DNA from 3 places in the Pseudoalteromonas sp. NZS11_1 genome. Region 1 is predicted to be linked to each of the others. Evidence: predicted binding sites of a transcription regulator. Region 1 holds the regulator's gene; each other region holds the start of a gene.
What was found. The regulator sigma-54, encoded in region 1, starts transcription at its own class of promoters, with help from an activator protein. The targets are predictions, from matches to a motif close to GTTGGCACGNNNNTNGNNT.

Region 1 (3,289 bases):
AGTGCTGACGAAGTACGTTATGATGTATCTAAGCGTTTTTTAACGCTTGTTGGTAATGCACAAGTATCGCAAGCGGGACAAAAAATAAATGCTAAAAGCATTACCTACGATATAGAGCAGCAGCTAATCAGTGCCGAAAAAGATGAAAACTCAACTGACCGCGTTCACACAATTTTAGTGCCAATCGAGACTAAAAAAAGTAAAAAAAGCGACAAAGGTCAACCATGAGTACATTAAAAGCAGAGCTATTAGCAAAGAGCTATAAAGGCCGTGAAGTTGTAAAAAACGTCGGCCTTGAAGTCAAAGCTGGCAGTATTGTTGGCTTACTTGGCCCTAACGGCGCAGGTAAAACCACCACGTTTTATATGATAGTAGGACTTGTACCTAGCGACAAAGGTAAAATATCGATAGACGATAACGATATTACTCTTTTACCTATGCATAGTCGTGCTAGATTAGGCATTGGCTACTTACCGCAAGAGTCTTCAATATTCAGAAAGCTGACTGTTTATCAAAACTTAATGGCCATTTTAGAAACGCGCAAAGAGTTAAATAAACAAGCTAGAGAAGACACTCTCGATAAATTATTAGATGAATTTAGCATACAACACATTCGTGATAGCCAAGGTATGGCATTGTCAGGTGGCGAACGTCGTCGTGTTGAAATAGCACGTGCGCTGGCAGCAGATCCTAAATTTATATTACTGGATGAACCATTTGCAGGTGTTGACCCGATTTCGGTATTAGACATAAAGAAAATAATAGAACATCTTAAAAATCGTGGGATTGGTGTATTAATTACCGATCATAACGTAAGAGAAACCCTTGATGTTTGTGAAAAAGCCTACATTGTTTCTCATGGGGAGCTGATTGCATCAGGTACTCCAGAACACGTATTAAATGATAAAACAGTACGCGATGTTTACTTAGGCGAGCAATTTAGGCTGTAACATTTACGCCATGTCTTTAAGCATCTGCTAGTATTAATTATAACAACATAAAAGGATTGTTAGAGATACATGAGGCAATCACTACAGCTGCGCATGGGCCAGCAACTTACAATGACTCCACAGCTGCAACAAGCTATTCGTTTGTTGCAACTCAGTACATTGGATCTCCAGCAAGAAATACAAGAAGCTCTCGACAGCAACCCGCTATTAGAGGTTGAAGAAGCAGACTATTCAGAAGACGCTGCAGGTAAAAACGAGCAAAAAGCAGATACAGATGACATAACTGTTAGCGCATCTGCCGATGATGTTCCAAGCGAATACGAACAAGATAGTGGTGAAGCACTTGCAAAAGACACGCTAAGTGACGACATGGCTATGGATGTTAGTTGGGATGAGTACATGAGTGCCGCCCCAGCAGCATCATCGGGTCCGATGCCTGAAGACGAATCAATATACCAAGGCGCCTCTACTGAAACGCTCCATGAGTATTTAATGTGGCAGTTACAACTAACGCCATTTAGCCCTACAGACGAAGCTATTGCTATTGCTATTGTAGAAGCCGTCGATGATTCAGGTATTTTAACACTAAGCTGCGAAGAGATTTTAGAAAGCTTTAATCAAGAAAACGAAGATGATAACGAAGTCGAACTTGATGAAATTGAAGCTGTATTAAAACGCATCCAACTGTTTGATCCTGTTGGTATTGCTGCACGTAGTTTACAAGAGTGTTTATGTATTCAGCTTAACCAGTTTGATAAAGAAACACCTTACATTAATGAAACAAAAATGATTTTAACCGAGCATATTGATTTATTAGCTGCTCGTGACTATCGTACATTAATGAAGAAAACCAAGCTCAAAGAAGAAGAGCTTAAAGAAGTAATGACATTAATACATACTCTTAGCCCTAAACCTGCAGATACTATTGTAAGAGAAGAATCTGAGTATGTTATTCCAGACGTGTCAGTTAAAAAAATTAAAGGCCGCTGGGTTGTTGAATTAAACCCAGATAGCATGCCTAAAATTCGTGTTAATAGCCAATACGCTGCAATGTCTCGCACTGTAAAATCCAGTGGTGACAGCCAGTTTATTCGCTCGCATTTACAAGAAGCTAAATGGTTTATTAAAAGCTTAGAAAGTAGAAACGACACGCTATTAAAAGTAACAAATTGTATTGTTAAACAACAACAAGGCTTTTTTGAACACGGTCCTGAAGCCATGAAACCAATGGTTTTAAATGATGTTGCTGAAATGGTAGAAATGCACGAATCAACAATTTCGCGCGTAACAACCCAAAAGTATATGCATACACCCCGTGGTATATTTGAGCTTAAATACTTTTTCTCAAGCCATGTAAGCACCGAAAACGGTGGTGAATGTTCATCTACAGCAATCCGTGCGCTTATCCGAAAATTAATCGCAGCAGAAAACTCAGCAAAACCATTGAGTGATAGCAAAATAGCGGATATATTGGCTGAGCAAGGAATTAAAGTAGCGAGACGTACAATCGCAAAATACCGCGAATCTCTGGCTATTCCACCGTCAAATCAACGTAAAAGTTTGATTTAAGACGCAAAAAAAGAGGGTAATGCTTATGCAACTAAACTTAACTGGTCGTCACGTAGAATTAACCGATTCACTAAGAGACTATATTAATACCAAATTTGCGAAGCTAGAAAGACACTCTGATCATATTAATAATGTTCATGTCATTCTCGATGTAGAAAGATTAAATCAAAAAGCAGAAGCCACCATACACGTAAGCGGTGCTGAGTTATTTGCCTCTACAGAACATCAAGATATGTATGCCGCCATTGACTCGTTGATCGACAAGCTCGATCGACAAGTAATTAAACACAAAGAGAAGCTTGCTCGACACTAATATGATGAAATTAAGCTCACTTATATGCCAGGACTGCAGCAAAGCTGCGGTCCTTTTTAATAGCAAAAAAAGAATTTTAGAGTTCATTAGCGAACTTGCTCACGACAAACTTCCGTATTTACCGCAACAAGATATTCTTAATGCTTTAATGAGCAGAGAAAAATTGGGTAGTACAGGTATAGGGCGTGGCATTGCCATTCCTCATGGAAGAATGAGCGGTGCAGAAGAGCCTTTGGCTTTAGTACTCGTTAGCGAAACTCCAATAAATTTTGATGCAATCGATAATCGCCCTGTTGATATTTTCGTCGCACTCATCGTACCAGATGGCGATAACCAGCAGCACTTAAAGACTCTAGCAACCATTGCTGATAAACTAAACAATAAAGATTTTTGTAAACAGTTACGCAGTGCAAAATCAGATACTGAGCTTTACCAAGTTATTGTCAATCAATCATAG
Region 2 (3,289 bases), on a different contig from region 1:
TTCAGCTAAAAAATGACTCGGGAATATCTGCTCAACCGTTTTCCCTATTAACTCACTACTTGATTTTCCCATTACCTCTTCAAACATTTTATTACAGCCGGCAAATACACCGTTGTTATCGCGGTAATAAAATAGATCGGGAGATGAATCAACGATTGAGCGTTGCAACATACTTTGTTGGGCAAGTTCTTGTTGTGTTTTTTTACGCTCAGCAATTTCTCGGCGCAGCTCTTCAATAGCGCGATGCTTGGCATGAAATGCCATTTTACGCTCATCAATTTCAATATTTAAACGACTAATGTTGTCTTTTAAGGTTTGGTTTAAGAGCTTTTCCTGCTTGGTTGCGCTATCTAAATAAGCATACGAGGCATCTAATTGACGAATTGAATTAAGTAATACACTTATAATTAAAGGAGAAACTACAGCCGTAAAAAATACCACAGCCAAAATATCAACAAGGTGTAATTCGCCTATCGCCACATAATAAAACATGCTCGATAAAATAAGAGATACAGTTAAAAATAAAGTGTAACAAATAGCTGCGGTTTTAAATTCACCAAATCGCGTTATTGAGCTGGAAAGTACCCGAGCCCAAGGGCTCAAAGAATAATCGGTCATACGTAATTTTATCTCTTAGCTGTGTGCTTAAATATAAAGAAGGCAATGCGCATGTATAAACATACCATTTTCCCAGATTTTAGCATTTTTCTCCTACCACTACCCATGTTGTGCGATAAAAACAGAATTTTTCATGTTTGATTTTGCTCATCTCTTAAACTCATCATTTCAGCAATAAATTATTTAGTGTAAAATGCCCCGCTTTATTATCTCCAAAATACGAGTAGCGCACATGCAAACCAATATGCCAGATATAGCAGACACTGCACCCGCTTTACAAACAGGTAAATTAGACTGGGTTGGCATGGGCGAAATCGAACTGCCATTTATTTTTGAGTCACGAGACTTATCTCCAGTTACAGTAAATGCCAAAGCTCGTGCATTTGTAAATTTGCATAAAGAAGATGCCAAAGGCATTCATATGTCACGTCTATTTTTAGCACTTGACCTGCTTTCAACTGAGCAGCAAGTCAATCCGCAAACAATAGCGCAAGCACTCGATACCTTTATAACTAGCCACGAAGGGCTGAGCGATAAAGCACAAATTGAATTTAAATTTGAATTACCGCTACGCCGTAAATCACTATTAAGTGGTAAAGCGGGCTGGAAAAGCTACCCAGTTGTACTTACCAGTACAATTGAAAATAACATTATTAGCTACGAGCTAACTGTAGATGTTACCTATTCTTCAACGTGCCCTTGCTCTGCAGCACTTGCACGCCAGCTTATACAAAACGCGTTTAACGAAAAGTTTAACCAAGAAACCTTAAGCCAAAAAGATGTGCACGAATGGCTAGGCACTACACAAGGCATAGTGGCTACACCTCACTCGCAGCGCTCTATTGCCAACGTAAAAGTAAAGCTTGATAGCAATATTCAAGAATTTGACGTAGTGACTCTAATAAACACCCTCGAAGCTGAACTTAAAACACCGGTACAAGCGGCAGTTAAGCGCGAAGACGAGCAAGAATTTGCCCGTTTAAATGGTCAAAACCTTATGTTTTGTGAAGATGCAGCGCGTAAAATTAAAGCTTTATTAGAAACAGATAATTACAGCGATTACTGGCTGCAAATAAACCATTATGAATCACTCCATGCACACGATGCTGTAGCTATTGCGGTTAAAGGTATTGAAGGTGGATACAAAGCTTAATAGCTACATCGTTTTAGCTTTTACAAACAGTTGGTAATTATTTTATAACTCATACTTTTTAGGCACGTAAATTGCTTTATTTGAGCAGTGTCAATTTATTGTTATGGAGTTACCGTATGGAATTCGCTTTATTATTAATTCTAGTATTAGTTGTCGGGGCTTCTGTTGTTGCGTCAAAATTTAATGACGATGGCGGAAACCCGTATCCTTTTACCCGCAAGCAAACTGTTTTTACGCAGGTTGAAGGCGCTTTTCTAAATCTTCTCGAGCGTGCTGTAGGCGATCAATATAAAATTGTTAGTCGCGTTAAGCTAATTGACGTTATTGACTGTAAGCAAGGTCTTTCTATTAAATCTAAACGTGCTGCTTTAGCTAAAGCTAAAAATAAGCAACTCGACTTTGTATTAATCGATAAAGAAAAACTAACTATTGTTGCGGCCGTTGACCTAGTTAACAATGCCAATAAAGATGGCCACAAAGCTCAACGCGACTGGTTTGTAAACGGTGCACTAGAGTCTGCGGGCATTCCACATATTCGTATGAAAGTTAAATCGGGCTACCGTCCTTCTGAAGTACGCGATGCAATTATGTTTAAACTTGGTAAGCCTGCAGCAACACAAACGCAGCGCCCTGTTCGTAATCGCTCACATAAGCCAGCGGTACTTTCACCTTCTCAAGCCAAAGCACAAACAACTGCTTTAGCTGAAATTTAAAAACCAAATTAAATACTCTCCTAAAAAGTATTTAAAGCGAGCTCATAAACAAGCTCGCTTTTTTGTTTTTTATTGCTAACTTCACGTATAATCAAGTGATTCAAACTCAGGAATTAAACATTATGAATGTTGGTATTATTGGCGCAATGGAGCCAGAAGTTAAAATTTTACGTGAAGCGATGCAAAACCCACATATTTTAACTAAAGCAGGTTTCACTTTTTATACTGGTGAATTGGCTGGTAACACAGTAACACTTGTTCAATCTGGTATTGGTAAAGTAGCATCAACAATTGCAACTACCTTACTGATTGATAACTTCAAACCTGATTGCGTAATTAACACAGGCTCTGCCGGTGGATTCGATCCTTCTCTAAGTGTTGGCGACGTAGTAATTTCGTCAGAAGTACGTCATCACGATGTAGATGTTACTGCTTTTGGCTACGAAATTGGCCAAGTACCACAAATGCCAGCAGGTTTTACAGCACACCCTAAATTAGTTGAAGCAGCACAACAAACAATCGAACAAATCAGTGATGTTAAAACACTTGTTGGCTTAATTTGTACTGGTGACACATTTATGTGTGACCCTGTGCGTATTGATAAAGCACGCAGTGATTTTCCTACAATGCTTGCCGTTGAAATGGAAGGCGCTTCGATTGCACAAACGTGTTTTACGCTTAACACACCGTTTGTTGTAATTCGCTCAATGTCTGATATTGCAGGTAAAGAGTCACCACAATCATTTGAAGAATACCTAGAAACTGCATCAATCAACTCATCTAAAATGGTTGTCGCACTTTTAGA
Region 3 (3,289 bases), on a different contig from region 1:
ACCAACTACACCAACATAAGAGTTGTAATCTAGTTGAGAAATTTGCATTTGGAAGTCACCTTCAGGATCTGCATCCGGTGGTGATACTTCGTCAACGATCATCTTGAACATAGGTTCCATGTTGTCTGATGGCTCGTCTAAATCTAGTGTTGCCCAGCCGTTGATAGCTGAAGCGTAGATTACTTTAAAGTCTAACTGTTCGTCAGTTGCGCCAAGGTTGTCGAATAAATCAAAGATTTGATCCATAACCCAATCAGGACGTGAACCTGGCTTATCAATTTTATTGATAACTACGATTGGCTTTAAGCCTTGCGCGAATGCTTTTTGCGTAACGAAACGCGTTTGTGGCATTGGACCTTCTTGAGCATCAACAAGTAATAATACTGAGTCAGCCATCGAAAGTACGCGTTCAACTTCACCACCGAAATCGGCGTGTCCCGGAGTATCTACGATATTGATATGGTAGTCGTTCCAAGAGATGGCTGTGTTTTTAGCCAAAATGGTAATACCACGTTCTTTCTCAATGTCGTTTGAGTCCATCACGCGCTCTTCGTTACCGCCGCGTGTTTCTAATGTACCTGATTGCTCAAGTAGTTTGTCAACCAGAGTTGTTTTACCGTGGTCAACGTGCGCGATAATCGCTATATTTCTTAACTTTTCGATGCTCATATATTTACTCAGAGAAATTAAATTCTCAATGATCCTGCAAGATCTACGCACTCATCCACGCTTTCGCGAGATGTCCCAGCATAGGATTTAAAAGGGCGCATATTATCCCTCATTAATGACATGGATGAAAGTTTATCCAATACATATTTTAAAACTTTCTCAATACTTTTACTAAGTATCTGTTTTATATATGACAATTATATGAATTAAATTTCAATATTTTTTTGAAAAACAGTCTTTTTGGCTATTTTTCCGATCTTTTTGTTACTCTTTTACATTTAGGTTATGCTAATTTCAGCTGATTAAATTAACAACAAATTACGCTCTGTAAATTTTGCACTAAAATGGAATATTTACGCACCAACATGGTGCGTTTATATATTCCATTTTGATGCAATGATATTTTTTTAATTTATAAACAGCCAGTTACAATAATGGCACAAAATCAGCTTAGTAAATACCAAAGCAATTATGCAGCAATAACAAAACCCAATAGTTGGAGGACACATGTCACAATCGGTTTTAGATTTTATTAAAGAAAATGACGTCAAGTTCATTGATTTACGCTTTACTGACACTAAGGGTAAAGAGCAACATGTATCGATTCCTCATCACCAAGTTGATGAAGATTTTTTCGAAGACGGTAAAATGTTCGACGGTTCTTCAATTGCAGGCTGGAAAGGCATAAACGAATCAGACATGGTATTAATGCCAGTTCCTGAGTCAATCAAACTAGACCCTTTCACTGAAGAAGCGACATTAATTTTACGTTGTGACGTAGTAGAGCCTTCTACACTACAAGGCTATGAGCGCGACCCGCGTTCTGTTGCTAAGCGTGCTGAAGATTACATGCGTTCTACAGGCATTGCAGACACTGTTTTATTTGGCCCTGAGCCAGAATTTTTCGTATTTGACGATGTTAAATACAAATCAGATATGTCTGGTTCTATGTACAAAATTGATTCTAAGCAAGCTGCTTGGAACTCAGATAAAGAATATGCAGATGGCAACACTGGTCACCGTCCAGGTGTTAAAGGCGGTTACTTCCCAGTTGCTCCAGTTGATGACTTCCAAGATTGGCGTTCAGCTACGTGTCTAGTTCTAGAAGAAATGGGCCAAGTAGTAGAAGCACATCACCACGAAGTAGCAACAGCAGGTCAAAACGAAATCGCTACTCGCTTTAATACAATGGTATTAAAAGCGGATGAAATTCAAGAAATGAAATATGTTATCCATAACATGGCTCACTTATACGGTAAAACAGCAACGTTTATGCCTAAGCCAGTTGTTGGTGATAACGGTTCTGGTATGCATTGTCACCAGTCACTTGCTAAAGATGGTGTAAACCTTTTTGCTGGTGATAAGTACGGCGGCCTTTCTGAAGATGCACTTTACTACATTGGCGGCATCATCAAGCATGCTAAAGCAATTAACGCTTTTGCAAATGCGTCTACTAACTCGTACAAACGTTTAGTACCAGGTTTTGAAGCACCAGTTATGCTTGCATACTCTGCACGTAACCGTTCTGCATCAATCCGTATCCCAGTGGTTCCATCTGAAAAAGGTCGTCGTATTGAAGTACGCTTCCCGGATCCAACTGCTAACCCATACCTTGCTTTCTCAGCAATGCTTATGGCTGGCCTTGATGGTATCAAAAACAAGATCCATCCTGGCGATGCTATGGATAAAGATTTATACGACTTACCAGCTGAAGAAGCAGCAGAAATTCCAACTGTTGCAGCATCACTTGACGAAGCACTATCTGCACTTAGCGCAGACCGTGAATTCTTAACTCAAGGTGGCGTATTCACTGATGACTTAATCGATGCTTACATCGAACTTAAGTCTAAAGAAGTTGAAAAGCTTAACATGACAACTCACCCAGTTGAGTTTGAAATGTACTACAGCTGTTAATTAAGCTGTAAAAAATATGTGTGTTCTCAAGCCCGCTTTGCGGGCTTTTTTAATGGTAAAATTAGTCAATCTCCACTAAAGTTAAGTTACCGATAAAAATGCAGGGCTGCAGAGTGAATAACAAGATTTTATTACTATTAATTACTTTAGGATTAAGTAATTATGGTTATGCCGGTGAAACAAAAATATACGCTTGGAAAGATAAAAATGGCGTATTAGTGTTCTCAGACACCCCTCATAAAGGGGCCCAAGAAGTAAAGCTCACCAGCCAAGATCTTAATATGCCTGCAACAAATACTGACATTTTTGACGAGCAGCCTCAACAAGCGGCCTTTAGTATTGCTATTTCCTCACCTGATCATAACCAGACTATTCGTGAAAATACCGGCACTGTTTATGTAACTAGCCGAATAAAACCACGCTTTGAAACTGGTTTTACTATACAACTTTTTATTGATGGTAAAGCACACGGCCCAGCCAGTGACAGCTCAACCTTTGCAATTAGAGATGTAGAACGTGGTCAGCACACACTACAATTAAAGCTTTTTAATAGTAAAAACCAAGTTATTGCTACAAGCGAACCCTGCATATTTTTTATGCACCGAAAAGGGCTAAACCTAGGTAACTAAATTGGGGCATTACTAAACGTGCAGCAGTGTATTTAACCATATAACTTGCTTGCAAACATCCACGCACTAAAATGGTG

Region 2: the regulator sigma-54 is predicted to act here: its motif matches at 1,830-1,848, upstream of I6F44_RS11760 (DUF2726 domain-containing protein).
Region 3: the regulator sigma-54 is predicted to act here: its motif matches at 1,103-1,121, upstream of glnA (glutamate--ammonia ligase).

What each region holds. Positions count from the first base shown of each region.
Region 1 covers NZ_JADYXK010000001.1:281,500-284,788, reverse strand. Annotated here, with positions in the region: gene lptA (lipopolysaccharide transport periplasmic protein LptA) at 1-228, shown strand, start outside; gene lptB (LPS export ABC transporter ATP-binding protein) at 225-950, shown strand; gene I6F44_RS01175 (RNA polymerase factor sigma-54) at 1,020-2,519, shown strand; gene hpf (ribosome hibernation promoting factor) at 2,545-2,832, shown strand; gene ptsN (PTS IIA-like nitrogen regulatory protein PtsN) at 2,837-3,289, shown strand.
Region 2 covers NZ_JADYXK010000015.1:9,585-12,873, reverse strand. Annotated here, with positions in the region: gene arcB (aerobic respiration two-component sensor histidine kinase ArcB) at 1-618, opposite strand, end outside; gene folE2 (GTP cyclohydrolase FolE2) at 851-1,771, shown strand; gene I6F44_RS11760 (DUF2726 domain-containing protein) at 1,888-2,484, shown strand; gene mtnN (5'-methylthioadenosine/S-adenosylhomocysteine nucleosidase) at 2,607-3,289, shown strand, end outside.
Region 3 covers NZ_JADYXK010000012.1:110,292-113,580, forward strand. Annotated here, with positions in the region: gene typA (translational GTPase TypA) at 1-669, opposite strand, end outside; gene glnA (glutamate--ammonia ligase) at 1,177-2,583, shown strand; gene I6F44_RS10700 (DUF4124 domain-containing protein) at 2,697-3,212, shown strand.